One region of the Brevibacillus sp. FSL L8-0520 genome, then DNA from elsewhere that is predicted to be linked to it. Evidence: riboswitches for the same ligand, from Rfam matches in the RefSeq annotation. Region 1 holds a riboswitch; the other holds the start of a gene.

Region 1 (14,632 bases):
TCCTGTTACCATTTTTCCCAGCGTGCTTTTGCCGGAACCGGATTCGCCAATCAGGCCAAACGTCTCACCGGGATAGATCGAAAAAGCGGCGTCAGAGACAGCGTGAAACAGTTGGCTTCCCTTCCCGTATTGCTTGCTGACGCCGGAAAGCTGCAGCAGTGCTTCCATATGTAATCACCTCACCCAGCAAGCGACTTGATGTGTACCTGTCGATGCGTCTCGCGAGCCCGGTACCGGCTCCAAAACAGGATGGTCCTCGCGGCAGAGCGGCAAGGCACGGTCGCAGCGCGGCGCGAAAACGCAGCCGGACGGCAAATTCCGCAGATCGGGAGACTCCCCCGGGATCGCATGCAGCGGCTGATCAGGGGAAGCGAGGTCTGGCAGGGCTCCGATCAGGGCGCGTGTGTACGGATGAACGGGATGAGCGAGTACTTCATCGGTCGTTCCCGTTTCAACCACTTCACCCGCATACATGACGACGACCCGCTGGCATACCTCGGCAACGACACCGAGATCGTGGGTGATCAGCATGATGGACGTGCCGCGTTTTTCAGCCAGCTCCTTCATCAGCTTGAGAATTTCATGCTGGATGGTCACGTCCAGCGCTGTAGTCGGCTCGTCGGCGATCAACAAGTCAGGTGGCGCCGACATCGCCAGCGCGATCACGACCCGCTGGCGCATGCCGCCGCTCAGTTCAAACGGGTACTTCCGTGCGACCAGCTCCGGCTCGTTGATCTTTACCTCCGCCAGGCTGAGGACGGCTTGCCGGTAAGCTTCCTTGTAGGCGATCTCACGGTGCCGGTGAATGACCTTGGCCAGTTGATCCCCGATCCGCATCGTCGGGTGGAGGGCCGTCATCGGCTCCTGGAAGATCATGCCGATCTGCTTGCCCCGAAGGGATTGCTGCTCCTTTTTGTGAAGCTGCAGGACGTTTCTTCCTTTATAAAGAATTTCTCCGTTTTTGATCGTCGCATTGTTATCCAGCAGCCCGAGAATGGTTAGCGCCGTAACCGACTTGCCCGAGCCGGATTCTCCCACGATGCCGACAATTTCCCCCTGGTCGATGGAAAAAGAGACGTGGTTCAGCGCTTTGACGGTCTGCTGCATCGAGGAAAATTCGACAGACAGGTCTTTGATTGTAAGAAGCATAGGTATCTCTCCCTATCGGTTGGCTTTCGGATCGAGGATGTCCCGAATGCCATCGCCGATCAGATTAAACCCGCACGAGGCGAGGAATAGGGCAAGCCCAGGGAAGGTGGGATACCACCAATAATCAAGCAGGTATTTCCAGCCGATACTGATCATCGCGCCCCATTCCGGCGTAGGAGGCTGAGCGCCCAGGCCGAGGAAGCCGAGTGTTGCGACGAGCAGGATGGCATCGCCGATATCCAGCGTGACCTGGATGATCACGGGGGAGACGGCATTGGGAATAATGTGGCGGGTAATGATCCGCCAGGGCTTGATGCCGAAGGTGACAGCCGCTTTGACATACAGCTTTTCCCGCAGAGCCAGTGTTTCCGCACGGGCCAGCCGGACGTAGACAGGTATCTTGATGATGGCAATGGCCAGCATGGCGTTCTGGAGGTTGGGGCCGAGAACAGCGGCCACCGCCATCGCCAGCACGAGCGAAGGAAACGCGAGGACGATATCCATCATCCGCATGATGATCTGGTCGACGCGGCCGCCGAAGTATCCGGAGATCGCCCCGATGACCGTTCCGACCAGACCCGCCGAGAGAACGACCGCTACGCCAACGCCGAGCGACAGGCGAGCGCCGTACAGAATGCGCGTAAAAATATCGCGTCCCACTTCATCTGTTCCGAACCAGTGAGCAGCGGACGGAGGGGAGAACCGCTCCGGGATATTGATCTTGGTCGGGTCATGCGGGGAGATGAGCGGCGCGCACACGGACAAGAGCAGCAGCATGACGAGCAGAAACAAGCCAAACAAGGTGAGCGGGCTCTGCCGGATCCGGAACCAAAAGGGGTTTACCTTACGGGACGGCTGGGCAGCAGTATCCGCTTTTGCCGATAGACTGGACATGGTGGCCCCTCCTATTCCTTGATTTGCGGGTCTAGTACGTAGTAAGTGAGGTCAACCAGCAGGTTGATCACGACGTACCCGAAAGATATGACAAAAGTGAAGCCCATCATCGCCGGGAAGTCGAGAAACGCAATCGAGTCGACGACGTATTTCCCCATGCCGGGCCAGCTGAAAATCGTTTCCGTCACGACTGCTCCGCCAAGCAGCGAGCCAAAGGAAAGACCTACGACGGTAATCGTCGGGATCAGCGCATTTCGCAAGGCGTAGCGGATCAAAAGGACAGGGCCGTGGATGCCGTTGGCCAGCGCGGTCCGAATGTAATCCTGTCCGAGTACCTCCAGCATGCTGGAGCGGACCTGGCGGGTGACGATTGCCAGCTGAGCAAATGCCAGCGTAAAGGCAGGCAGGATCAGATGCCACAAGCTGTTTTTAAATGCGGCCCAATTGCCCGTGAGCAGGCTGTCAAACAGGTAAAGGCCGGTAATTTTGGTCGGAGCCGGGACAGTCAGGTCCAGCCTGCCGCTGGATGGCAGCGCCCCGAGAAACTTGTAAAAGATCAGGATGCCGACGAGGCCGCTCCAGAACACGGGTGTAGAGATTCCCGCGATGGAGAAAAAGCGGCTGGAGTGGTCCCATCCAGTGTCCTTTTTCACGGCGGACAGGACGCCCAGCGGTATTCCGATGGCGATCGCGATAATAAAAGCGGTGATGGCCAGCTCCAGCGTTGCAGGGAAAAAGGCGATCAGATCATGGACGACAGGCTGCTGCGTGCGAATCGAGGTGCCAAAGTCACCTGCAAAAAGCCCTTTCATGTAGGTAAGATATTGGACCCAGACCGGCTGGTCCAGGCCCAATTGGCGACGAACTTCTTGCAGTGTTTCCTCACTGGCGCGCTGTCCCACCATCATCCGCGCCGGATCTCCCGGGATCACATGAGAGAGGAAAAAGGTGATCAATGTGACCCCGAGGAGCACCAGCACCAGCATGGCGAGACGTTTCAGGATGATCTGTTTCATGAGGAAAGCACTCCTTTATTCAAGGCGTTATTTAGACATCTCCGCCAGGTTGTAAATGCCCTCCAGCATCGGGTTGTAGACGAAGCCTTTGACGTTTTTGCTGACCGGCAGGAGGAAGTCCTTTTGATACAGATAAAGGTAAGGCGCTTCATCAATGACGATCTTCTGCGCTTCCTTGTACAGCTTCTCGCGCTCTGCCTTGTCGTTGATCGATGCGGCTTTGCGCACCAGCTCGTCCACTTTGTCGTTTTTATAGAAGGCGCGGTTTCCGGCCAGACCGAAGTTGACGGAGTCAAACCAGTAGTTCATGAACATGTACGGGTCGCCGAAGTCCGGGCTCCAAACGCCAAGAGCGAGGTCGAATTCGCCGGCGTCAATCATTTCGCGGGACGTGGCGTAGGCGATCTTTTTGAGATTGAGCTTTACCCCGATGTCGGCGAAAAATGCCTGCAGGGTGAGTGCTTCTGTCTCCCACCACGGTTTGTTGTCGGAATACAGCAGATCGAGGGTCAGGTTGGAGACGCCTGCTTCCGCCAGGAGCGCTTTGGCTTTTTCCACATCGCGCTTGTACTGATGGGCAGATTCATCATGCCCCCACAGACCTTTTGGAATAGGACCGCGCATTTGCGTAGCGTAGCCTTCCTGCACGGATTCGGTCAGGGCGTCATAGTCGATCGCGTAGCTTAACGCCTGGCGAACCTTCGGGTTTTTGAGCGCTTCGTTGCCTTTGGAGGAGTTTACGTACACGTAGTCGACGAACAGGCTCGGTTTTTGCAGGACTTCTACGTTGGGCAATTCTTTGACGGCTTTCAATTGTTCATTGGGGATGCCTTCGGCGATGTCAATCTCGCCCTGTTCCAACTGCAGGCGCTGAGCTGTCGCATCCGGAACGATTTTGAAGTATACGGTTTGGAATGCGGGTTTCACTGTGGAGTGCGGGTTGACGGTGAGCTTGAGATATTCGCCTTTTTTCCATTCTTCGAGCTTGTACGGGCCGCTGCCCATCGTGTTGTTTGCGAGGAAGTTTTGGCCCAGATCGCCGTTTTGTTCTTCTTCTTTTACCTTCGGATTGACGATGCCGCCGTAGTTGGCTGCGAGAGTCGAGAGGAATGGCGGGAAGTTTTTGGAGAGAACGAAGGTAACCTGTGTCGGCGAATCGACTTTGACTTCTTTGATCACGCTGTATACGTCAGCCGGGCCTTTCTTGATGGCGAGCGTGCGGTCGAAGGTGAACTTGACGGCTTCTGCCGTGACCGGAGTACCGTCGGCAAACTTATGTCCTTCTTCCAGTGTAAAGGTCCAGGTAAGGCCGTCTTCGCTCACTTTCCATTCCTTGGCGAGACCGGGCTTGACCTCTGTGGACTCCCCGTCGTATTCGACGAGACGTTCGTAGGTGGGATAAGTGATTTTCCATGCGGCGTTGTCAAAGGTGACGGCGGGATCGAGCGTGCCTTGATCCGCGTTGATCGCGACGAACAGTGTGTCTGCTGACGTCTTCGGTGCGGTCGGCTCGGTTTTTGCCGGCGATTCCGGCGAGTTGTTCTGAGCTTGAGGCTGGTTCGCCGGTGTGCCGCAAGCGGCAACGAGCATGGAAACAGCGAGAACCAGGCTGGTGAGGACGAATGACCATCTGCGCTTCAAAGAGATCAACCCCCAACATTTTGTTATAAATTTAATATATTTTTAATATATTGCAAAAATTGAGGTTATTCAACTATTTTCGCTATCAATTTCCAAGATTCCCCCGTACATGGCTTGTCCAGTAGTTTGCCGTGCCCAGGAAAGCGTGCCGTATTCGTAATGCCACCACTCTTTGGGGTAATTGACGAAACCGGCCTCGGTCATCAGGTGATACAGAAGACGTCTGTTGGCGCGGATCGTTTTCGCCTGTTCATCAGGGCTGAGAGCGTTTTCATAGAATCGGGTAGAGGCCCGTTCGCTGAAATCGTCAAACTCTGTTCCCATGTCGAGCCACCCATCGGGGCCTTCGATCGTCAGGTCTACTGCTCCACCGGACAAATGGGGCGATGGCTTTTGCACATCCTTGCTGGGGACGGCGACAAATTTGCTCAGTTCGGCCTGAAGCGCCTCGCCTTCTTCCCAGCCCTGCTTGAGCAGTGTTTGCTTGAATCTTTCATAGAGAGAGCTTTGCACCTGGTAGGAGCGCCAGCCGTCAAATACGACGAAGCGATAGCCGTCGGGCAAGCGTTCGGCTGCTTGGACCAGGCGGAGAGCGGCGCTTTTTCGCAAGTACGCTTCGGGAGTGGTTCCGTCGTAGCCTTGCTTGTAGTACATCGGCCAGACCGTAATTTTTTCGGACAAGCTGGAGAGGGGGAGCATCGCTTCGCCGCATTCTTCAAGGAGAGGCTGTACGTAGAGATGTGGCCGCTCCGGAGGAATCGGGAGATCCTGTTTCATCTGGACCACCTCCTGTTTGTGGATATGTTTTCCATCATCCTAGCAAAGAACAAAACTTTAGTAAACTGCATTTAATTTTCATTTGTTGAATAAAACTCGATGATCAGCTTGTTCTTTCTATCCGTGCCCACTTTTGTTATGATGATAGCAAGCGCCAGTCTTTGGCTGGCTGAACATTTCCATATCGCGCAAACAGGTCTTTGCTTCCTGCACGGTGCACGCCGCGGGAAGCGAAGTTAAAAGGGAAGTTTGGTGAAAATCCAACGCGGTCCCGCCACTGTAAGAGAGGAGTTTTCCTTCAAGGCATTTTGCCATCCACTGCCCCGGGTCGGGGACGGGAAGGAGAAGGAAAGCAGCGATTCTCGAGCCAGGAGACCTGCCTGTCTTGCCTGAGCACTGATTTCCTTCGGGTCAAAGGAAGAGGTGGATCGTTGTAGCGAACTGTCCGCGCTTTGTCTCCCTTTGTTTTCCAAAGGGAACAAGGCGTTTTTTTATACTTTTCGGAAGGTTGGCGTGTACTCCCCTGGAAAAGCAGGCGGCAGTTTCGCGTTTCACCCGGAGATTTGCCCGAGTGGCTTTGTATGTTCAAAAGGATTGCGCAGAACGAAGGAGGGGCTGTTGATGAGCAAGGCCGACAACAAGCGAGGGCTGCTGCTGGTCTATACAGGAGACGGAAAAGGCAAGACGACAGCGGCGTTAGGCTTGGCTGTACGTGCAACCGGCAGAGGAAAACGGGTTTTAATGATCCAGTTTATCAAGTCTCCGGAGCGCACCTATGGCGAGAAGATTATTTTCGACCGTCTCGGAATCGAAATGGTGCAGATGGGCGTCGGCTTTACCTGGACCAAAACACCGGAGGAGCACCGCAGCGCCCTTGAAAAGGCGTGGAGCTTTGCCCGCGAAAAGGTGCTTGGCGGCGAGTACGATGTGGTGATCCTGGACGAATTGAACAATGCCCTGGCAATTGATCGTTTTCCGATTGACGATGTGCTCCCGCTGGCTGACGTGCTGGATACGGTCCAAAACAGGCCGCGCCACGTCCATCTGGTCATTACCGGCCGCAATGCGCAGCCCGCGATCATCGAGATGGCCGATCTTGTGACGGAGATGAAGCCGGTCAAGCACTACTATGACGAAGGCATTCCCGCTGTACTCGGAGTTGAGTACTGATGGGGCTGCTGGAGACCTACGGCCACGGCGGGGATCTGGTGACGGCTGCAGAGCGCTTTGGCGTATCGGCCGAGGCGTTCCTTGATTACAGCGCCAATATAAATCCGCTCGGTCCTCCGGCAAGGGTCCTGGAAGCGCTGGGGAGGTCGCTTACCGCCGTTATCCGCTATCCTGATCCCGGCCATCGAGCTTTCAAGCGGGCATTGGCTGCCCGGCTGCGTCTGCCGGAAGACGCCCTTTTGCCGGCAAATGGAGCGGCGGAAGCGATGGCGCTGGCCGTGCTCGCTCTGCAGCCGGAAAGCGCAGGTGTGGTGACGCCGTGCTTTTCCGAATATGCCCAACTTTCCCGCCAATTCGGCGCTCGCGTCGTGGAATGCGCGGGACGGGAAGAAAACGGCTTCAAGCCAGACGCGCGGGAGCTGTATCGGCTCTTTCGGGAGACGCAGCTCGTGTTCATCGGTTCTCCGAACAATCCGACCGGTCTATTGTATGAACCAGACGAGCTTTTGCAAATGGCCGAATGGACAAATGACACCGGTACCCATTTGATTGTCGATGAAGCTTTTCTCGATTTTGCGGCTCGGGAGAAGCAGTTTACACTTGCGGATCGGCTAGGACATTTTCCGCGCGTCCTGTTGATACGCTCCATGACCAAAATGTTCGCTATCCCGGGGCTTCGGCTCGGTTATGCGATCGGTCACCCCGCACTGATCGAGAGGATGAGGAGCAAACAGGTGAGCTGGAGCGTCAACGGCTTGGCCTTGCTTGCGGGAGAGTTGTGTTTGCAGGAAGCGGATTATGAAGAAGAGACGAGGCGCCTCATCGCTGCAGAACGCCGCTTTTTGCTGGACGGACTGCAGTCGGGGCTGGGCTGGCAGGTATGGCCGGGAGAGGCCAACTTTTTGCTCGTTCGCTCCCCGGAATGGATAGACGCGACGGCGCTGCAGGAGGAAATGGGCAAACGGGGCATTCTGATCCGCAACTGCGCCATGTATCCGGGACTGACCGCCCGCGATTTTCGCATCGCCGTTCGCTCGCGGGCCGAGAATGAACGGCTGCTGTCTGCCTTTCATGATGTGATGGAAAAAAGGGGGGCGGTCTTGTGAGCCTTATTTTGGTCACAGGGGGCGTTCGGTCGGGAAAGAGCCGTTTTGCCGAGGAATTGGCCCGTGATGCCGCGCAGGACGTGTTGTACGTGGCGACAGGAAAAGCGTGGGACGATGAGATGGCCAGACGAATCGAGCTGCATCGGGAGCGCCGCCCTGATACGTGGGGATTGTGCGAGCTCGGCGGACGGCTGTCCGAATCGCTGGACGCGAGCAAAGGGTACAGTGTCGTCTTGCTCGATTGTCTCTCCACCTGGGTCAGCGGTCGCCTGATGGACATCCCGGAGCAGGCGTGGCGGGACGAATCCATTACAAAAGAGATTGTGGGAGAAGCAAAGGCGTGGCTGGATGCTGTCGCCCAAACGAATCAAACCGTGATTGCAGTAACGAGTGAAGTGGGTCTTGGCGGGGTAGCGATGTCGAGGCTGGGACGATGGTTTGCCGATATTTTGGGCGATGTGAATCAGCAAGCCGCGCGCCAGGCTGACACCGTCTATGCCGTGATCGCCGGGCTCCCCTGGAGGATGAAAGGATGAACGCATTTTTTCACGCGCTGACTTTTTTTACACGCATTCCCGTGCCGTGGCTGAAGCCGTCGGAAAAGGCTTGGCGTGACAGCGTCGCTTGGTATCCGGCTGTCGGGCTGGTGATCGGATGCGTGCTGTGGATCGTGCACGAGGCTGCATTATGGGCCTTTCCGCCGCTGATCGCCGCCGTTTTGACGTGCACGGCCTGGGTGTACATCACGGGAGGACTCCATCTGGACGGGTGGATGGACCTGGCGGATGGCCTCGGCAGCAGCCGTACGCAAGAACGCATGCTGGAGATTATGAAGGACAGCCGCTCGGGTGCCATGGCTGTCCTGGCTGCGATCCTGCTGCTCTTTTTGAAAACGGCAGGGATAACGGAACTGGCGGGTCTGCTGACAAATCCGCCAAACCAGGCAAGCTTGTCGGGTCTGTTAGCAGGTGGCCCAAGAGCGGAAGGGCTGACACTTTATAGCGGCTCTCTCCTGCTTGTCCTCATTCCATTTGCTGCCCGCGCTCATGTGCTGCTCGCGATACGCTGCTTCCCCAACGTTTCTTCCGACAACGGCGTCGGAAAAGGGATCGGTGCAGGGTTGCGGCTCTGGCATATTGTGGCGGCCTACGCAGCTGTCCTCGGACTTGGCTGGTGGATCGCCGGCATTCAGGCGATAGCGGCAGTCGCGGTGTCGCTTTTGTTCAGCCTCTGGTTCGCACGCGGCATCTGCCGCAGGCTCGGAGGACTGACGGGCGATTGCTACGGCGCGATCATTGAAAGCAGTGAAGCAGTGATGCTGCTTGTTGCGGCAGGGAGCTGGTGGACGTGAGATGGATCTGGATCAGGCACGGGGAGACAGAGGAAAATCGCGAAGGGCGCTATCTGGGACATACGGATGTGCCGCTGAATGACGCGGGGGTGGAGCAGGCGGCGCTTCTCGCCAGACAGCTCGGGCATGAACGCCCGGCCCATTTTTTTACCAGCGATTTGCTCCGCTGCGTGCAGACGGCTGATCGGCTGGCAGCGGTCTGGGGGATGAGTCCGATCCGGGTTCCTGAGCTTCGCGAGCTGTCTTTTGGCGAATGGGAGCGGCTCACCTACGAAGAACTGATGGTCAGAGAAAGCGTGCGGGCAAGCCGTTGGTACGACGATCCGTTCGGCATCGCGCCGCCGGGCGGAGAAACGCTGACGCAGCTGGGCGAACGAGTGAACCGCTGGTTGAGCGGCATGTGGAAAGAAATGAGAGATGCATGCGGTTCAACGGAGCCGGATCACACGGTCGCATTGGTGACGCACGGTGGTGTCATCCGCTGGTTTCAGGCGGCCTGGCTGCACGGTGACCCCGGATTGTACTGGCACATGAAAGGACTCGGGCACGGTCAGGCGATGATCGTGGAGCATGTATCGGGGACGTGGAAGCCAGCATCGCACGCAATCGACATCAGGGAAGAGAGTGAAGCATAGATGACAACCGCTTTTCTCATCGTGGCGGCTTACGTGCTCGACCGCCTGGTTGGAGACCCGCGCAGTCTGCCGCATCCCGTAGTGATCATGGGGTGGTTTATTGCCCGCCTGGAGCGCGTCATCCGGCTGTTTGTCAAACAGGAGAAGGGTTTGAGGGCAGCCGGCTTGCTGTTTCCCCTCTTGATCGTCGGGGGCAGCTATGCGGTCGTCGCCGGACTTGTGTACGGCGCGGGGCTGATCCATCCCTGGCTGGCCATCGCGCTGGAAATCTGGCTGATCTCTACGACGATCGCGACCAAAGGCTTGGCGGATGCCGGATTGGAAATAGGCCGCTATCTGCTGGCCGGGGATCTGGCAATGGCCCGCCGTTCGCTATCGATGGTGGTCGGGCGGGACACGGGGCATCTGGGTGAGGCCGAGATCAGCCGCGGGGCTGTAGAGACGGTGGCGGAAAACATCGTCGATGCCATCGTGTCTCCGCTCTTTTACGCTGCGATCGGAGGCGCCCCGCTGGCGATGGCCTATCGGGCGGCGAACACGCTTGATTCCATGGTCGGCTACAAAAACGAGAAATACGTGAATCTCGGCTGGGCCTCCGCCCGCTTTGACGACGTGTTGAATTACATACCGGCCCGCCTCACTGCTCTGCTGTTGGTCGGGGCGAGCTGGCTGCAACGGCTGGACTGGCGCCGCTGCTACCGCATCATGCGGCGGGACGCCGGACTTCATCCCAGCCCCAACAGCGGTCTTCCGGAAGCGGCAGTCGCCGGTGCGCTGGGCGTTCAACTGGGCGGACTGAATTACTATCAGGGCGTGGCTTCTCACCGCGCCAAGCTGGGTGATCCGCTTCGGCCGCTGTGTGCAGGCGATATTGCGGCTACGGTGCGCTTGATGACAGTCACTTCGATCATGTGCACAGTCGGTCTGGCCGCTTTTGCTTATGTTCTGCATGGATGAACAGCGTTTTTCAAATAGAGGCGAAATAATGAAAGGGGGACTTTCTATGAGCGGCAAGCTGTTTGTGATCGGCTTCGGGCCGGGCAGCTTTGAGCATATTACCAAACGGGCGCGGGAAGCGATCGAAGAGAGTGACATCATCATCGGATATACCACTTATGTGGACCTGATCAGAGGGCTGTTGACCGATCAGGAGATCGTCAGCACCGGGATGACGGAGGAAGTGACGCGTGCGCGCGAAGCCGTCCGGCAGGCGGAAGCGGGCAAAAAGGTGGCCGTGATCTCCAGCGGCGATGCGGGCGTGTACGGTATGGCCGGACTCGTTTACGAGGTGCTCGTGGAAAAAGGCTGGACATCTGCGGAGGGCGTGGAGGTGGAAATCGTTCCGGGAATATCGGCGATCAACTCCTGCGGCGCTCTGCTCGGCGCGCCCATCATGCACGATGCCTGCACGATCAGCCTGAGCGACCATCTCACGCCATGGGAGCTGATCGCCAAGCGGATCGACGCTGCGGGCATGGCCGATTTTGTCATCGCGCTGTACAACCCGCGCAGCGGGCGTCGCACCAGACAGATCGTCGAGGCACAGCGCATCCTGCTGCAGTACCGTTCCCCGGACACGCCGGTCGGGATCGTCAAGAGCGCCTATCGGGAGCGGGAGCATATCGTCATCACGACACTGGCAGAGATGCTGAACCATGACATCGGGATGCTGACGACGGTCATCATCGGGAACTCGTCCACATTTGTCTATGACGGCAAAATGATTACCCCGCGCGGCTATCAGCGGAAGTATACGCTTGCGACAGATGAGCAATCGCTGAAGCCCCATCAGCGGCTTCGCGTGGAAAACGAGCCGTGGTCGCTGGAGGCGGCTTCGCAAAACGCTGTGGAACAAGCGGCACCCGACGCAACTTCTTCACTTGTCGAACCACAGGTTGAAAAAGCGGACACAGCGAGCTTGCGGGCCACTCCCCAGCCAAAAGAGGAGACCGGCACATTGACGCCGTTTGACTGGGCGGCTCAGGCTTTGCAGGCAGTAAACGAATCCAGGGGGATCGAAACGGATGCTTCGCTCGTATCCTCCAGCCAGTCCCATCGCCCGGTCTTTGTCCCGGAAATGATTTTCGAGTGCGCGGTAAGTCCGGGCGTAGCCAACAAAAAGTTCACTCCGGCGCAGATGATGGCGCTTGCCCAGGCAGCCGGAGAAAAAGGGGAGCTGGAGTACACGCCGCACCACCAGATCATTTTGCGTGTTCCGACGAGCAACCCGGAGGAGGTAACTGCGCCGCTCCGCAACCTCGGTCTCAACTTGACTCCGGTCGGGGACGTCCTGCAGGTGAAGGCTTGCGACTTCTGCGACGGCGAGAAGAAGGACGCGATTCCGTACGCGGAGGAGATCCACCGCAAGCTGGGCGGACAGGAAATGCCAAAAGAGCTGAAGATCGGCGTAAACGGCTGCGGGATGGCCTGCTACGGGGCGGTTCAGGAAGACATCGGTCTCGTGTTCCGCAAGGGCAAGTTCGATCTGTTCCTCGGCGCCAAAACCGTGGGGAGAACGGCACATTCCGGCTTGCCGGTAGCGGAAGGCATCGAGCCGGAGGACATCGTTCCCTTGATCGAGCGGATTATTGACAGATACAAGCGGGAAGCATTCCCGAATGAAAGGTTCCACAAATTTTTCCAAAGGGTCGGCGAAATCGAGGGATACGTCTGGAGAGAGCCAGCCATTCCCAAAATTGAAAACGCTGTTTGCGGCGACTAGCCGCTAGATTCAAGCGCCAGCATATCCGGGGGTTTTGGTTTTGCAAAAGCAGCAAGGCCCCAAACCACGGGCCAGGCAGAAAAAATAACGGGGAGGAATCAGGATGGACGCGGTACTGTTTGTCGGACACGGGAGCAAGGATCCCGAAGGAAATGAAGAGGTAAGGCAGTTTGTGGCGTCGCTGATGCCGGAGATCGACGTTCCGATTCTGGAGACATGCTTTCTCGAATTTGAACGTCCCGATATGCTTCAGGGATTGGACGCCTGCGTAAAGCGGGGAGCCACTCGGGTAGCCGTCATCCCGATCATTCTGTTCTCGGCCGGGCACGCCAAGATTCACATTCCGGCGGCGATCGACGAAGCAAAAGCGAAATATCCGCATGTGCAATTTATTTACGGACGCCCAATAGGTATTCACGAAGAGGTCCTGAATATTTTGGCCACCCGCATGCAGGAAGCCGGCTTTGCATCCGGCGAGGAGCACGGGGACACAGCCGTTCTGATCATCGGACGCGGCAGCAGCGATGCGGACGCGAACAGCGACATCTACAAAATGTCCCGACTGTTCTGGGAACGCTGGAAGGCAAAGTGGGTGGAGACTGCTTTCATGGGCGTGACCTTCCCGCTGTACGAGGAAGGGATTGAGCGCTGCCTCAGGCTGGGTGCCCGCCGCATCGTCGTCCTGCCGTACTTCCTGTTTACCGGCGTGCTGATCAAACGGATGGCCGACCAGCTTGAACAGTTCCGCGCTCGCTATCCAGAGGCTGAATTTACGCTGGCGGAGTACTTCGGCTTCCATCCGCTGCTCAAGGAAGTGCTGAAAGACCGGGTGGAAGAGGCGCTGCACGGCGAAGTCAAACTGAATTGCGATACTTGTCAGTACCGTCTGGCGGCGATGGAGCATATCGACCATCATCACCACCATCACGACGACGACCATGGGCATCATCACCATCATCACCATCACCATGGACACAGTCACGGTCACGCACATAGCCACGGTCACAGCCACGATCACGATCATGGGCACGGTCACGGCCACAGCCACAGCCACGATCACGACCATGACCACGATCATGAACATAAACACGGACACAGCGACAATCACGCCCATGAGCATCACCCTGTAAAGAAATAAGGAGGGACGAGCGATGATTCTTGTATTGGCGGGAACCAGTGACGCCCGGGAGCTGGCTCTCTTGATCAAGGAAACCGGATATGACCTGCTTGCCACAGTCGTTACCGACAACGCGGCCAAAAGCATCGAGGAAGCGGGGCTGCCGGTGCAGGTAGGCCGTCTGACATCCGCCGACATCGAGGCGTTGATCCGTGAAAAAGGCTTTCAGGCGGTAGTGGACGCCAGCCACCCTTATGCTGAGGAAGCGTCGAAAAACGCGATGGTCGGAGCAGAGGCGGCGGGAGTTCCCTACATCCGGTACGAACGCGAAAGCGCCCAGTCGCCGGGGCACGAGAAGATCATCTTCGCCGAGGACTACGTCCAAGCCGCCGAGATAGCGGCAGAAAAGCGCGGTGTGATCATGCTGACGACCGGCAGCAAAACGTTGAAAATCTTTTCCGACCGGCTCTTGGGCTTGCCGGATACGACGCTGGTGGCCCGCATGCTTCCGCGCACCGACAACATGCAAAAATGCGAGGAGCTGGGCATCGAGCAAAAAAATATCGTCGCCATGCAGGGCCCTTTTTCCAAGGAGCTGAACAAGGCCCTCTATGACCACTACAAAGTGACGCTGATGATCACCAAGGAGAGCGGCAAAGTCGGCGCCTTTGACGAAAAGGTGGAAGCAGCGCTGGAAATGGGCATCGAGACGATTGTCATCGCCCGGCCCAAGATCGATTACGGCACCAAATTTTCCGACTTCGCCGGAGTGATCGGTCAGTTGAAGCAGCTGCTGCCCCTGCCGCAAGAAGCGTAACGGGCGGTTTTTCAGAGAAAATAGAGCGGAACGCTTGGCGAGATAAATTGAAACAAGCAAGTAAGCAAGGACGAATCGTTCGGCTTGGCCGAAATCTAACGGCTTGCTGCAGCCAAAGCCAAACCCCAATACAAAGGAGGAGCATACCATGGATTTTCGCACGGAATTCAAGCCTTTGACCGTACAACCGCAAGAAATCGAGGAAAAGAGCTTTCAAATCATCACCGAAGAGCTCGG
Region 2 (14,632 bases), 2.4 Mb from region 1:
TGTCCACTCCGTAAAGTCAGCAGGCAAAGGTTCTGCGAGAAAAGCGTCGAGCCCAGATCCTTCGTCCATTTCTTTTAGCTCAGGCAGGATGGTATCTTGCATCTGCTTGATATCGATCAGACCCTCGCAATAAACGAGAATGAATCCGGAGCCATCTCTTAATGAAACCGACTGGATCATGACATCCGCGCAGTGGGCAAAAGCTCGCCGCAGTTCGTCTTCGCCCGGATTTTCCAGAACTCCGAGAGCAGGCTCGCTTCTCAATTGGTAGCTCGGCAACGGCTTTTGCTCACGATTCATGATGACGTCCCTTCTGCTGTTTTCCCGCGACCAAGGCGACGATGGCAAGAACCATGGTAAGCACCAGGACGATGATCGCCGACATGGGAAAATACCATCTCGATAAAAAGGTGAGAAACTGCATGTCCGAAAAGGGCAAGCTCATCAGGGCGAGCATCGATGCGCCAAGAAACGAGAGAACCCCCAAGCGCTGTTTTGGTTTGCTGATTTGCAACAGCTCGGTCACAAGAAAGAGACAAAGAGAGAGGCGGACGAACGCCCCGGACAGCCACTGGTAAATGGAAAGAAATTCGAGATTTTCGATGTATCTGCCCATGGTCAGCAGCCGCCACTGCTCATAGGAAGGATAGCGCTGCCTGGTCGCTTCTGCCGGTCCGAATTCCGCGATAGCCCCAGTCAGCGGGCTAAGTGTGAGAATGATGATAATCCCTCCAAGCACTAAGAGGTACATGAACTTCGTTTCCGTTCTCAGATGATGCTGCAAAAACAGAATCAGGACAATTTCCAGGAAGCCTCCAGCCGCATAGAGCATGCCATTTATAACCGGAGTCATTCCGTTTTGAAACAAGGGCAAAAGCAAATGGTAATCCTTCTTGGGCATATTGCCAAAGCCGACTAAAAAGCCGAACAAGACGACGAACGGCAATAGCAGCCCGGAGGCGATAGCGATCGAATGGATTCCGGCATACGCGGCAGCTACACTAAGCAAGACGAGGACCAATCCCGTTACGATTTCCGGAGTGTTCGGCAAATAGTTGACGGTTGTCCAGGTCTGCGTGTCGGTCAAATTGACGAATGCCATCAAGTACAAAAGAAGCATGAACGGGAAAAGCAAAAGGCGGCTCCCGACGTGTCCGACGGTGGCTTCCAGCCAATCGGAGAGCGACTGCCTGTTCATCCGGCGACAGATGAGAAAAAGAAGCCAAAGCCATCCGATGAAGGGAATGGCTACCAACAGAACGCTGATCCAGGCGTCCCGGCCTGCTTTGCTTAGCAAGAGGGGAATGATCGTTACGTGAGTGGTGATCCCGACAGACAACATGATCATCATCACAGCTTGCAAAAATCCAATAGATCCTGTTTGGTTTCTCACGGACCGGTGCACTCCTTTTTCAAAGGATGTCCATACTATGTACAAAAAGGAAAGGCGTTATGTAATGTCTACCCGGCACCCGTATTTCCACTGGAAAAAAAAGAATCTTTCATTTTGTGCGCCTCATACGAAAAAATATGGTATGCTACTAGGCAGAAAAAAGCAGTGAGGAGTGCAGCGATGTATCAGCTAGTGCGGAAATTCCTGTTTCAGATGGATGCGGAAGAAGTGCATGAAAAAACCGTCCATCTCCTCAAAGTGGCAGAAAAATCAGCGGCAGGCAAAAGTCTTCTAAAGATGATGTATCAGGTGCGCGACGAGCGGCTTGAGACGAAGCTTTGGGGGATTACGTTTCCCAATCCGGTTGGGCTCGCCGCGGGCTTTGACAAAAATGCGGAGGTGTACCACGCCCTGGCAGCGCTCGGCTTTGGCTTTGTCGAGGTCGGGACGATCACGCCGCAAGGCCAGCCGGGCAATCCGAAGCCGCGGCTGTTCAGATTAGTGGAACATGGCGCCATCATCAACCGAATGGGCTTTAATAATCTGGGGGCATATTTGGCATCCCAAAATCTGATCGATTACGCTTATGCCGATATTCCGATCGGGATCAACATCGGCAAGAACAAGATTACGCCAAATGAACACGCCGCCAGCGATTACAGCAAGTGTTTGGACATGCTGTACAGCTACGGCCATTACTTTGTCATCAATGTCAGTTCGCCAAACACACCGAATTTGCGCGATTTGCAGGAGACCGAGAGCTTGCGCAGCTTGATTCGCGCAGTCAAGGACAAGGCTTCCGAGCTGGAATCGCGGGGAGCCAAGGCGAAGCCGATCCTGTTGAAGGTGGCTCCCGATATGGCAGACGAGCAGATGCGCGACGTCGTGCAGGCTGCCGTGGCAGAAGGAATCTCCGGTATCATTGCGACGAATACGACATTGTCCCGCGAGCCTGTGCAAGACCATCCGAGAGCGAATGAGGCAGGCGGCTTGAGCGGAAAACCGCTCGAAGCGAGAGCGACCGCCTGGGTCAAGGAGATTTATCAGGAAGTCGGGGACAAGGTGCCGGTCATCGGAGTGGGCGGCATCTTTACCGGAGAGGATGCGTACCGCAAGATTCGCGCCGGCGCCAGCCTCGTCCAGGTCTATTCAGGCATGGCGTATCAGGGGCCGGGGATTGTCAAAATGATCAACAAGCAGCTGCTCCAATTCCTGAAGCGCGACGGCTTTTCGCACATTAGCGAAGCAGTCGGCGTAGATGCACGGTAATTTTGTGATAAAAGCTTGGGAGGCGAGCCAGTCTGCAGCTTTCAGAGTAGCAGCTTCGGCATCTGGCGGTTTGCAGCTTTCAACTGCCAAAGAGAAAAGGGAGAACTGGCACGTTCTCCTTTTTCTTTTGCAACCCATCGTATATAATAGACAATCATCTGCGAATTTTTGGAAAAGAATAAAATGCAGCAAGGTGCCCTTATGAATAGTAAGGGGTAACAGGGAATCGGGTGAAACTCCCGAGCGGTCCCGCCACTGTAACCAGGGGAATGCTCTTTTTTCGAAAGCCACTTGTCGATTTGACGGGGAAGGCAAAAGAGCGTATTGATCCGGAAGCCAGGAGACCTACCTTGCTGCCACACCCATGAGCCTTCGAGGAAAGGAGAGGTGAGCCCAAACGAAACGACTGTTCGCAGTATCGTTAGTTGCCGTGTGCCAAGCTCATCCAAATCGGGTGAGCTTTTTTGCGTGTGTTCTTTAGAGAATCAGAGTAAGGAGTGTTGCTGAATGAGGGGTAGACGCACCGTTGCCAGTGGTCTTCTGATAACCGGATTTCTTGTTTACTTGCTGTTCAATACGCCACAAACCGGACATGCCATGCATATTATGGAAGGGTATTTGCCGGCAGGGTGGTCGCTGTTTTGGTGGGCTGTTTTTCTGCCCTTCTTTTTCCTCGGCTTGCGTCAGGTTCAACGCATTGTCAAAGAGAAGCCCGAATTCAAGCTGCTTTTAGGGGTAGCGGGAGCCTTTGCATTTGTCCTGTCCGCGCTGAAAATTCCGTCCGTGACAGGCAGCAGCTCCCATCCCACAGGAACAGGGCTGGGCGCGATCTTGTTTGGTCCGCTGGTCATGTCTGTACTGGGCAGTCTGGTGCTCTTGTTTCAGGCGCTGCTGCTCGCGCATGGGGGCTTGACGACACTCGGCGCCAATGCGTTTTCCATGGCGGTTGTTGGCCCGTTCGTCGCATATGGCGTGTATCGGCTGGTGGCCAGAAAGAAAGGTGGCCAGAAGCTCGGCATTTTTCTCGCGGCAGCGCTGGCTGACCTCAGCACCTATCTGGTCACTTCCGTTCAACTGGCGCTGGCATTCCCGGCTGCTTCTGGCGGGATTATGGCTTCCTTTGTCAAGTTTGCGGGGATATTTGCCTTGACGCAGGTGCCGCTGGCGATCAGCGAGGGACTGCTGACGGTGCTCGTGTGGAATTGGCTTCAAGCCTACAACGCGCAAGAATTGTCGCAGCTGAAGCTGCTGAAAAGGGAGGGGTAAGAGATGAAGCGTTGGACGAACTGGCTGCTCATTTTGGCGGCAGCGGTACTGGCGGTGGTGCCATTGCTGGTCGTAAAAGATTCGGAATTCGGCGGAGCCGATGGAGCGGCAGAGGAAGCGATCATGGAGGTGGCTCCTGACTACGAGCCGTGGTTTCAGCCTTTGCTCGAACCTCCCGGCGGTGAGACAGAAAGCCTCTTGTTCGCCCTGCAGGCTGCTCTGGGAGCAGGCGTGATCGGGTATGCCATCGGCTTGTACCGGGGCCGCCTGAAAAACAGGCAAGAATGATTGGACGGATCGACTCCCTCGCTTACGAAAACAGGCTGAAGAGGCTGCCGCCCGAACAGAAGCTGCTCTTTTCGCTGGCCATGCTGCTGTTGGCACTGATCAGCCACCCGCTTGTCCAGGGCATTCTGTTCGTCTGGATGAGCGTCTGGATCGTCGTCTATGCCCGCACTCCATGGCGGATCTATTTTGTCGTGGTGGCTGCCTCCGTCGCCTTCCTGCTCGCCGGAAGCCCGGCGCTGCTCCTGGAGGCATCCAGACTGGCGGAATGGACACGGGATGACAATGCAATCGCATCCTGGCAGTTGGGAAGCTGGGTTGTCTATGTGACGGCAGAGGGGCTGTCCAGGGCCATGAGCCTGGCCGCCCGCTCGCTGGCGGCGCTCTCCTGCTTTTCCTTTATTCTTTTTACAGTTCCCTTTGCCGAGGTTTTGCAAGTGTTCCGCCGGATCGGCATCCCCTCCATTCTGACTGATCTGATGATGATCATGTACCGTTTTGTCTTCGTTCTTCTGGAGACAGCCGAGCAAATCTGGACGGCGCAAAAGGCCAGAGGAGGGCACCGCGGCACGGCGGGAACACTCAAGGATGCGGGCAGGCTGATCGTTCAATTATTTATCCGCACGATGGCACGCTACCGCCAGATGTACATCAGCATGACGGCAAGAGGGTTTACGGACGATTTCCGCGTCCTGGTCCATGCCTCCCATATGCGTTCCAAAAGGTACGAATGGGAAGCGGTAGCCGGATGTCTCCTGCTGGCGATGCTGGAATGGTGGATGGGAGGATGAGGCGCGAGTGGCATTCGAAGTGACGACAGATGCAGCAGAACAGACAGATGCAGCGGAACAGACAGCTAGAGCTGCCTTGGACATATTGCGATTTTCATTCGTTCACTACACGTATCCGGGAGCTTCCCAACCGGCGCTCAACGGACTTTCTCTCGGTGTCCCTGCCGGAAAAAAGTGTGTGCTATTGGGCCACAATGGCTGCGGAAAGTCCACCATGTTTCTGCATGCGAACGGAATTTTTCGGCCGAATCTGGGCCAAGTCCTGTGGAAAGGGATGGCCGTTTCCTACGACCGGGCTCATTTGCTCAAGCTGAAACAAAAAATCGGTCTGGTGTTTCAGGACCCGGAGCAGCAACTGATCGCCGCGACGGTTGCCGAGGATATCTCCTACGGACTATGCAATCAAAAGCTGCCGGAAGCCGTTGTCAGGGAAAAGGTGTATCGCACGATGGAAACATTCGGGATGACCGAATGGGCAGAAACGCCGATTCACCGGCTCAGCCTAGGGCAGAAACGGCGTGTGGCATTGGCCGGAGTCATGGTGCTGGAGCCGGAGCTGCTGCTGCTGGACGAGCCGACAGCCTATCTGGATCAAGAGCAGACGAGAAATTTTGTGCAGGAGCTGGACCGCATCCATGCGGCCGGAACGACAATCCTGATGGCTACGCATGACATTGACCTCGCATTTGCCTGGGCCGACTGGGTGCTGGTCATGGAAAAAGGGAAGCTGGTCCTGGAAGGAGAGCCGGAGGCGGTTTTCTCCCGGCGGGATACTCTGGAGAGGCTGCAGCTTCGTACGCCTGCTGTCTTCGATGTGTGGGAAGCGTTGCCTGCCGCCCTGCGGGAAGAGATCGGTTCTTCCCGGGTGCCGAGGTCCGTGGAGGAGCTGACTGCGGGATTGCGGCGAATAGCTGCAAGCTGCATTACATAAGCCGGTCGCTTGTGCTGGAGGAGCAGCAGTACAGACAGCATCCATGCAGGTGCAATATCGGAACAAAAACAGACTCCAGGTGGTTGAAATATTGGGACAGAACGGATTTCATGTCGTTGAAATATTGGAGTAGAACAGATTTTCATGGTGCTGTACTATTGGAGAAGTGCAGGCCTGCGTTCGCATGGCTTTTAGCAAATCAGGCTGCGAAAAAGGCAGCTTTTTTTGTACGCATGGTGACGCTTCTCACACCTGTCAGTCGGCCGTTTCGTTACGATAAGAGCAGCTGAAGCTGATTGGCAGGACAGGAGGGCGAGCGATGAGCTTGTTGAAAGAACGTGATTACGCTGTAAGTCCGTTTATCGTGGTCTGGGAGCTGACGAGAGCGTGTGCTTTGCAATGCCTGCACTGCCGGGCTGAGGCGCAGTACGCATCGGATCCGGCGCAATTGACGTTTGAGGAAGGAAAAAGACTGATTGACGATATCGCGGAGATGGATCGTCCGCTGCTCGTTTTTACGGGAGGGGATCCATTGATGCGCCGAGATTTGTTTGAGCTGGCCGAGTACGCTGTTCAGGAAAAGGGTCTGTCCGTATCCATGACCCCCAGCGCTACGCCGAAGGTCACTTTTCAGGCAGTGCGCCGCGCCAAGGAAGCGGGGCTGGCGCGGTGGGCATTCAGCCTGGATGGATCGACTGCCGAGGTCCATGATCACTTTCGCGGGACGGCAGGCTCGTACGAAATGACACAGAGAGGCATCGGCTATTTGCAGGAGCTGGGGATACCGATCCAGATCAATACGACAGTCTCGCGCTACAACCTTCATGACTTGCCATTGATTGCAGAGGTCGTCCGGGAGATGGGAGCTGTATTGTGGAGTCTGTTTTTTCTCGTCCCGGTCGGCAGAGGGATGAAAGCAGACATGATCACCCCGGAGCAGCACGAAGAAGTGATGACCTGGCTGTACCAGGTGAACAAACAAATGCCGTACGATGTAAAAGTGACGGAAGCCCCTCATTTTCGCCGTGTCTGGAACCAGCTCAGGCAGCGCGAGACAATGCCTCGGGATGCGCGGACGAAGAAGCGTCCGGATTGGCTGGGCAGAGCCCCAAAAGGAGTCAATGACGGGGATGGCTTTGTCTTTGTCAGCCACATCGGCGATGTCTACCCGAGCGGTTTTCTTCCTGTAAAGGCGGGAAATGTTCGCGAGGGCTCTCTCAGGCAGATCTATCGGGAAGCGCCCGTAATGAAGCAGTTGCGGGACAAGTCTCTCCTCAAGGGAAAGTGCGGTCGTTGTCCATACAAGGAAATCTGCGGAGGCTCAAGAGCCCGGGCCTACGGCGTAACGGGCGATTACCTGGAAAGCGACCCTTACTGTGCTTATGATGAGGGCATTAGCGCTAATGCCGGAGAAACTTGCCAAGCGACGTAAGCAATTTTTTGTGCAATCGGAAAAGAAAGGAGAGCGTCGGAAATGAGAGCGTTCATCCCCAACCAGCACGGCGCCTGGGCGATGCTGATCGTGCCGTTTCTGTTCGGCGTGTTTGCGTCCGCTCCCGTGATTTTTCACCTCCCTTTGTTTTTGGGCTGGCTGCTGCTGTATCTGTTTACCTTTCCGCTGCTGCAGTTGATTCGCACCGGCAAGAAAGACCGTTACAAAAAGCCGCTCATGCTCTATGGTGTGCTGCTCGCTCCGCTCGCCGGAGCGTTGCTGCTGGCAAAGCCGGGACTGAGCTGGTACGCGCTGTCGCTGCTGCCGTTCTTCTTGATCAACTGCTACTACGCGCGAAAAAATCAAGAGCGGGCGATTGCGAACGATTTTGCGGCGGTGCTTCTGTTCAGCTCTATCGTCTTTGTCACCTATAAAATCGGCGGGGGCAACGACTGGGGAGTCGCTTTGTCGCTGTTCTCTCTGAGTGTTCTTTACTTTGCGGGAACGGTCTTTTACGTCAAAACGATGATCCGCGAGAAGCGGAACAAAGTGTTTTACTGGCTGTCAGTTTGCTATCATATCATTCAAATTGCCGTGATGGCTTGGCTGTTCTCGCCCTGGCTGCTATTGCCGGCCGGCGCGCTTTTGATCCGGGCGATCGTTTCGCCCCGGCTGCAGCCGTCCATAAAAGTCGTCGGAATCTCGGAGATCGGCTATGCCGTGATGATGACGGCCACCGTTCTGTGCTTGTATCTGTGAGGGATCGCGTTGCTTTTCTGTCTGCGTTCCCATCGCTTGGCTGGACGCAAGGACAGGGCAAATTGGATTAGCTCAACCGGCAAAGGAGCACACTAAACTCCAATCGGGCATGCAGCTAATAAGAGCGGAAAGCTTGCCGATGGGAGGGAATGGCGATGAAGAATATTGCTGTTTGGAGAGCCCTCGCCGGAGGTCTCGCAGCAGCGGCCTTTGCACTCATTCAGTGGATGATGTCGTAGGACCAACTTGCACCACATCAACGAGCCTGTGGGCGTGATTGCCAAGGCTCGTTTTTCATTGGAAATACCTAGAATTCGGACTATTCCTTTTGTATAATGGTTTCTACATAATCCATAGGAGGCGTTCTTATGAAGTACACGATGATGGTTAGGGCTCAAATTCAAGGGGAAGACGCATAACTTGCCCTGTAAACTGCGAGCTTCCCCTGAAATGGGGAAGGGGTTTTCATTTTGGTGGACAAGGAACGGAACGAGCAGGATCGTTTGCAAACAGAGGGCGCGGAAGCTGCCGGTCCCGCCAGAGCTATCGGCCATTTGCCAGCGGTGTTGGCGTGGCTTGGCTTTCTAGGGTTTTTCAGCGTATTGAATGAAACGGTATTTACCGTATCCTTGCCGGACATCGCCAACCAATTTGGCATACCGCCATCCACCGCCAACTGGGTAACGATCAGCTTTGTCATTACTTTCGGGATCGGTTCGGCCATTTATGGCAGACTGGCCGATATGTACGGCGTCAAATGGCTGCTTGTCATCGGTTTGTGTATATACAGCGGAGGATCGCTGCTCGGTCTGTTCGCGCCATTTTCATTTCCGGCTGTCATTGCTGCCCGGTTTATTCAAGGCGCAGGGGCATCGGCCGTTCCCGCGATGATCATGGTCATGATCGCCCGCTATATCGGACCTGAAGATCGCGGGAAAGCATTTGGAATCGTAGGCTCCATGGTTGCTATGGGAGAGGGAATCGGCCCCGTCATCGGAGGTGTCGTGGCAGACACGATTCATTGGTCATTCCTTTTTTTGCTCCCGGTAGTAACGCTTGTCTCCATTCCTTTCTTTCTGCGGGTATTGCCGCACGAGCCTTCTCGCAAAGGGAAAGTGGATGTGAAGGGCGCTTTGCTGCTTTCGGCTGTGATGGTGATGTTTACCCTGTATACGACAGGATACCAATGGGGGTATCTGGCGGGGAGCTTTCTCCTGCTAGGGATGTTTGCCTTCTATATTCGTCGCGTGGAACAGCCGTTTATCGAACCATCCTTGTTTAGGAAACCGAGGTTTGTCAAAGGCGTTCTGCCGGGATGCATTTTGCTCGGGACTGCCGCAGGCTTCATTTCCATGGTGCCGTATATGATGAGAGACGTGCATCATTTGAGTACGGGCTTGATCGGGGGAGGAATTCTGTTCCCGGGTACCATGAGCGTAGCGTTTTTCGGTGTTGTTGGAGGGAGACTGGCCGATAGGCGAGGGCATCTGTTTGTATTGTCTCTCGGTGTGTTCCTGATCACTATGAGCTTTCTCGGCACAGCACTGTTTGCTGACCAAACACCGTGGCTTATGACTGGTGCACTGGTGCTGGCATTTGGCGGTCTGTCCTTTGTGAAAACAGCGATCTCCTCCAGTGTGGCAGAGACGCTGGAAGAACACGAAGCCGGCGCTGGCATGGGAATGCTCAACCTGGCTTGCTTCTTGTCAGAGGGGATCGGGGCAGCGATTGTCGGCGGCTTGTTATCGAATAGCCTGCTGGACTTCCCTTTGCTCCCGACAGTAGTGTCAAAATCGGTTGTAAAATCCCCAATATCAGCGGTTTAAAATTCCCCAGAAAAAGCCGACATACTCTCCGGGAGGAGAGTAAATATGGTGAAAAATGGGGAGTTTTTTGTGATCAAAGAAATGCGTCTGAAAGGTATGAGTATTACCCAAATTGCTGAAGAGATGGGACGGGATCGAAAAACGGTTCGAAAATGGCTCCTGAAAGATACGCCAGAGAGCTTTCCTACTCGCAAACCACGTCCCAGCAAGTTGGATCCTTTTAAGGATTTCATCTGTACTCGTATGGCGGAGGGCTGTCAAAATGCCCGCATCATCTTCGAAGAAATAAAAGCCCGTGGCTATACCGGAAAGGACACCATCTTACGAGACTTCATGAAGCCGCTGCGTCCCCACTTTCGTTCAAAAGTAACCGTACGATACGAAACGAAACCTGGACAACAAGCGCAAGTAGACTGGGGACATTTTCGAGCAAATGTCAACGGAAAACAAAAGCGTCTTTACGCTTTCGTCATGGTGCTGGGTTATTCACGCATGATGTATGTAGAATTTACCGAGGACGAAAAGCTGGAAACTCTCATCGGATGTCATCTTCGGGCTTGGCAGTACTTTGGGGGTGTCCCTCAAAGTTGTTTGTACGACAACATGAAAACAGTTGTTTCTGGTCGAGATGACAATGGTAGGGTGATCTGGAACGAGCGTTTCGCCCGCTTTGCCAGCCACTATGGGTGCAAGCTGCTGAGCTGCAAGCCCTATCGGGCTCGAACGAAGGGAAAAGTGGAGAATGGGGTGGGTTATCTCAGAAAGAACTTTTGGCCTCGCATCGGCACTTTTACCGGGCTACAAGATCTCAATCAACAAGTACGCTATTGGCTGGACACCGTTGCAAATTGTCGCCTTCACGGAACCACCCATCAAATGCCGAATGAACGATGGAAAGTAGAAGACCTCCAACCTTTGAACCACGTGCCTTTTGCTGTTGTGGACCGGCATTACCGGAAGGTGATGAGTGATGCTTATGTTTCTTTTGAAGCCAATCGTTACTCTGTTCCATGGGAGCACATCGGTCGAGTAGTAGAAATTCAAGATGAGAAAAATGGAGTCTTGCGATTTTATTGCAATGGCCATCTAATCGCTGAACACTCCAAACAGTGGGGGCGTCATCAGACCGTAAGCATAAAAAAACACTTCGAAGGAATTCGCACATCTACGAGCAAACCGGTTCCCCAACCTACACCTCGTTATATGGCGAATTCAACACCCGAAGTGTTGGAACGCTCTCTTACGGCGTATGAAGAACTGGCGGAAGAAGAGGTGACGCTGCAATGATCTTGCAAGAACGCCTGTTGGAAGCGTCCCGTCATTTTGGATGGATACGCATCCCCGAGATCCTCCACGATCACGCCGAAGAAGCATCCAAACACAACATATCGTATTTGGAGTTTTTGGACAAGCTTCTGCAGGAGGAATTAGCGGCTAAATACGAACGATTTTTGCATACAAGAACTCGATTAGCACGGCTTCCGTTCAAAAAAACACTAGACGAATTTGATTTCTCTTTCCAACCTTCCATTGATGAAAGACGTATCCGTGATTTGGCGACTCTAGGTTTTATTGAGCATCAGGAAAACCTCATCTTCTTGGGGCCACCCGGTGTCGGTAAAACTCATTTGGCCGTAGCGCTTGGTTTGGAAGCAATCAAGCAACGCTATACGGTTTATTTTATCACTGCCCACGATCTGGTACAGTCGCTTCAGACGGCCCATGGCAATCGCACGATTGCCCAAAAAATGCGGGCGCTCACCAAACCAGACTTGTTGATCATCGATGAAATTGGTTACCGCAAAATGGACGAAACTGCTGCTCACTTCTTTTTTCAGATTGTATCTGAACGATATGAAAAAGGTTCATTGATCTTGACTTCAAACAAATCGTACGGAGCCTGGGGAGAGATTTTCGGAGATACCATTTTGGCCACTGCGATTTTGGACCGACTGCTTCACCATTCCAGTACGATCAATATCAAAGGGGAAAGTTATCGCATTAAGGAAAAGAAAAAAGCAGGTTTCTTTCGACCGGAGCCTGCTGAAGTAAACAACCAGTAGCGACAAAAATGGGGAATTTTCAACCGATAGTTTTGGGGAAAATTAAATCGATATTGACAGTAGGCCAGCCTGCGGCATTCGTCTACAGCAATTTGCTGATCGTCTTTGCTTTGCTCGTGTTTGTTGGCCGAGTGATATACTCATCAGCATATGGCCGTAGACAAAGCTGACAAAATGATTGATTTTATACAGCGAAAACTGCTGTATGCGAAAAACAGCCGGATGCTTGTCCGGCTGTTCAGCCTGTAGACAAAGTTCCGTAAGGAACAGGGTCTGCAGGCTTTTTTGTTGAATATAGAACATGTTACGTTTTCAAAAGTTATTTTTTAGAGGTGGCATTATGCTTAATAAGCAAGAGGCCGAAGGGCGTTATCAGATATCTGCATTCTCGCTAGATGAGTTGGTGCCAGAAGATCATCTCGTAAGAAAAATTGAAAATGCAATCGACTTTTCGTTCATCTATGACTTGGTGGAAAGCCTCTACTGTCATGACAATGGCAGACCCAGTGTTGACCCTGTAGTCTTAGTTAAAATTGCTTTCATCCAATATATTTTTGGAATTCGTTCCATGCGACAAACGATTAAAGAGATCGAAACCAATGTTGCCTATCGGTGGTTTATTGGCTATGATTTCAGTCAGCCCATTCCCCATTTCACGACCCTAGGCAAGAACTATGTTCGCCGTTTTCGGGATACTCAACTCTTCGAGTCGATCTTCCTTCGAATATTGGAGGAGGCGGTTCATCATGGATTCGTGAAGCCTGATGTGCTTTTCATTGATGCTACGCATGTAAAAGCCAGTGCGAATAAGCATAAATACGTGAAAGAAATCGTTGAAGAACAAGCGAAGAAATATCAAGAGCTGCTGGACGAAGAAATCAATCAGGATCGTATTGCACATGGAAAGAAGCCCCTTGAAAAAAAGACAGAAACTTCGAAGAAGGAGGTGAAAGTCAGCACAACTGACCCGGATTGCGGATTGTTTGTAAAAGGGGAAAAGGAACGTGTATTTGCTTATAGTTTTCATACAGCATGTGATCGAAATGGATTTGTGCTTGGTGCCAAGGTAACGCCAGGCAATGTGCATGACAGTCAGGTTTTTGAGGATGTTTTGAATCAAGTGCGAAAGACGTTTGCACAGCCTCAAGCTGTGGCAGTGGACTCGGGATACAAGACGCCTTACATCAGTAAAACACTCCTTGATGACCAGATTCGCCCCGTTATGCCCTACACAAGACCACGCACCAAAGAAGGTTTTTTTAAAAAGCACGAATATGTGTATGATGAATATTTCGACTGCTACATCTGCCCGAACGAGCAAATCTTAACATATGAGACAACAAACAAGGATGGGTACCGTATCTATCGATCAAATTCTCAAGTTTGCCGAAGTTGTCCGTTCTTGAAACAATGCACGGAAAGTAAAGACTACACAAAGAGAGTGAGTCGCCACATCTGGGCTGATTACCTCGAAGAGGTAGACCACCTCCGGCATACCGAGGAAAACAAACAAATCTATAGCAAACGGAAAGAAACGATTGAACGTGTATTCGCTGATATGAAGGAAAAGCATGGCATGCGTTGGACGACCTTACGAGGACTGGAGAAGGTCACGATGCAGGCGATGCTTGTTTTCGCTGCCATGAACTTGAAAAAAATGGCGACCTGGCTATGGAAATCAGGTCGCCAAAAGGTGAACGATCAAAACACCTTCGGTATTTTCATCAAATTATTAAACAAACTCCCTCTGCTGTTCGTTCAGCGAGGGAGTTTGTCTGCAACCTGAACAGCCGGATGCTTGTCCGGCTGTTTTTGTTGTCTAGGCTCTGTTGCCGTATAGGGTTGATATTTTATTAAAATAAGAGATGCAACTAAAACGCTGCGCCTCTAACAGATATTGCCTCTGGATTATGCTAACTGCCTATATATTTGAATAGATGAATTCTGTTTTATTTGGTTAGATTGTAACTCCAATTAATTAAATCGTAGATTTCATCTTTAGGAAAAGGACTATCCAAAACAATTGTAATCCAATGCTCCTTATTCATATGGTATGCAGGCAAAATTCCTTGTTGACTCCTTAATAAACGATTTATTTCCGGGTCGCACTTCAGGTTAATTATATCGACTCTTCCTTCCCCTGATACACCTAATTTGATTCTCGGTACATTCATAATCACTCCATACCACTTGCCATCCTTGTTGTGTCGTAATACCGCATAATCTGGATACTTGAACCAAGGGTAGTCTGGCTCTGTGCCAAATTTCTCCTTTACATAAGTAAATATTTCTTCTCTATTTATCAAAAAAATACCTCCCGAAATACCTTGTCTGTCTTTCTGTTATACGAATAATTTTTGTCGCCCATAATTTTACTAATTTACAGTAAAACTTGACAGTCGCAAACTGTCATATGTCTCTGTCATTTCGTAGTTGTCGAGATACGCTGTAGTCACGCCTTTAAAGCGGTCTATCCATTGTTTCAAACGAGAATGGAGACTGTTGACATTTTAAAGGTGATACAAGCCAGAGCCTTTAACAGAGCCTTTGTCTAAAGAAATTTCGGCCCCCCTATAACTTTAGTTAGTCTACAGAGCAAGATTTTCGAACTAGACTT

The links. A riboswitch is a leader RNA that binds a small molecule or an ion and turns the genes downstream of it on or off. The one in region 1 is predicted to bind cobalamin.
Region 2: linked by a shared signal. The riboswitch ahead of NSQ24_RS21690 (energy-coupling factor ABC transporter permease) and the one ahead of cobO (cob(I)yrinic acid a,c-diamide adenosyltransferase) in region 1 are both predicted to bind cobalamin.

What each region holds. Positions count from the first base shown of each region.
Region 1 is NZ_CP150171.1:1,345,700-1,360,331, forward strand. Features, by position in the region: gene NSQ24_RS06920 (ATP-binding cassette domain-containing protein) at 1-168, opposite strand, end outside; gene NSQ24_RS06925 (ABC transporter ATP-binding protein) at 175-1,149, opposite strand; gene NSQ24_RS06930 (ABC transporter permease subunit) at 1,162-2,043, opposite strand; gene NSQ24_RS06935 (ABC transporter permease) at 2,055-3,059, opposite strand; gene NSQ24_RS06940 (ABC transporter substrate-binding protein) at 3,087-4,700, opposite strand; gene NSQ24_RS06945 (M15 family metallopeptidase) at 4,770-5,477, opposite strand; cobalamin riboswitch at 5,656-5,876, shown strand; gene cobO (cob(I)yrinic acid a,c-diamide adenosyltransferase) at 6,099-6,647, shown strand; gene cobD (threonine-phosphate decarboxylase CobD) at 6,647-7,753, shown strand; gene cobU (bifunctional adenosylcobinamide kinase/adenosylcobinamide-phosphate guanylyltransferase) at 7,750-8,289, shown strand; gene NSQ24_RS06965 (adenosylcobinamide-GDP ribazoletransferase) at 8,286-9,104, shown strand; gene NSQ24_RS06970 (histidine phosphatase family protein) at 9,101-9,739, shown strand; gene cbiB (adenosylcobinamide-phosphate synthase CbiB) at 9,740-10,696, shown strand; gene cobJ (precorrin-3B C(17)-methyltransferase) at 10,743-12,461, shown strand; gene NSQ24_RS06985 (sirohydrochlorin chelatase) at 12,565-13,599, shown strand; gene cobK (precorrin-6A reductase) at 13,613-14,395, shown strand; gene NSQ24_RS06995 (precorrin-8X methylmutase) at 14,544-14,632, shown strand, end outside.
Region 2 is NZ_CP150171.1:4,385,110-4,399,741, reverse strand. Features, by position in the region: gene NSQ24_RS21705 (spore germination protein) at 1-300, opposite strand, end outside; gene NSQ24_RS21700 (endospore germination permease) at 290-1,393, opposite strand; gene NSQ24_RS21695 (quinone-dependent dihydroorotate dehydrogenase) at 1,574-2,662, shown strand; cobalamin riboswitch at 2,837-3,030, shown strand; gene NSQ24_RS21690 (energy-coupling factor ABC transporter permease) at 3,170-3,928, shown strand; gene NSQ24_RS21685 (energy-coupling factor ABC transporter substrate-binding protein) at 3,932-4,216, shown strand; gene cbiQ (cobalt ECF transporter T component CbiQ) at 4,213-5,004, shown strand; gene NSQ24_RS21675 (ABC transporter ATP-binding protein) at 5,012-5,935, shown strand; gene NSQ24_RS21670 (TIGR04053 family radical SAM/SPASM domain-containing protein) at 6,255-7,367, shown strand; gene NSQ24_RS21665 (YwiC-like family protein) at 7,410-8,126, shown strand; gene NSQ24_RS21660 (MFS transporter) at 8,600-9,952, shown strand; gene istA (IS21 family transposase) at 9,998-11,239, shown strand; gene istB (IS21-like element helper ATPase IstB) at 11,236-12,015, shown strand; gene NSQ24_RS21645 (IS1182 family transposase) at 12,356-13,801, shown strand; gene NSQ24_RS21640 (MmcQ/YjbR family DNA-binding protein) at 13,965-14,321, opposite strand; partial or broken gene NSQ24_RS21635 (IS1595 family transposase) at 14,391-14,543, opposite strand.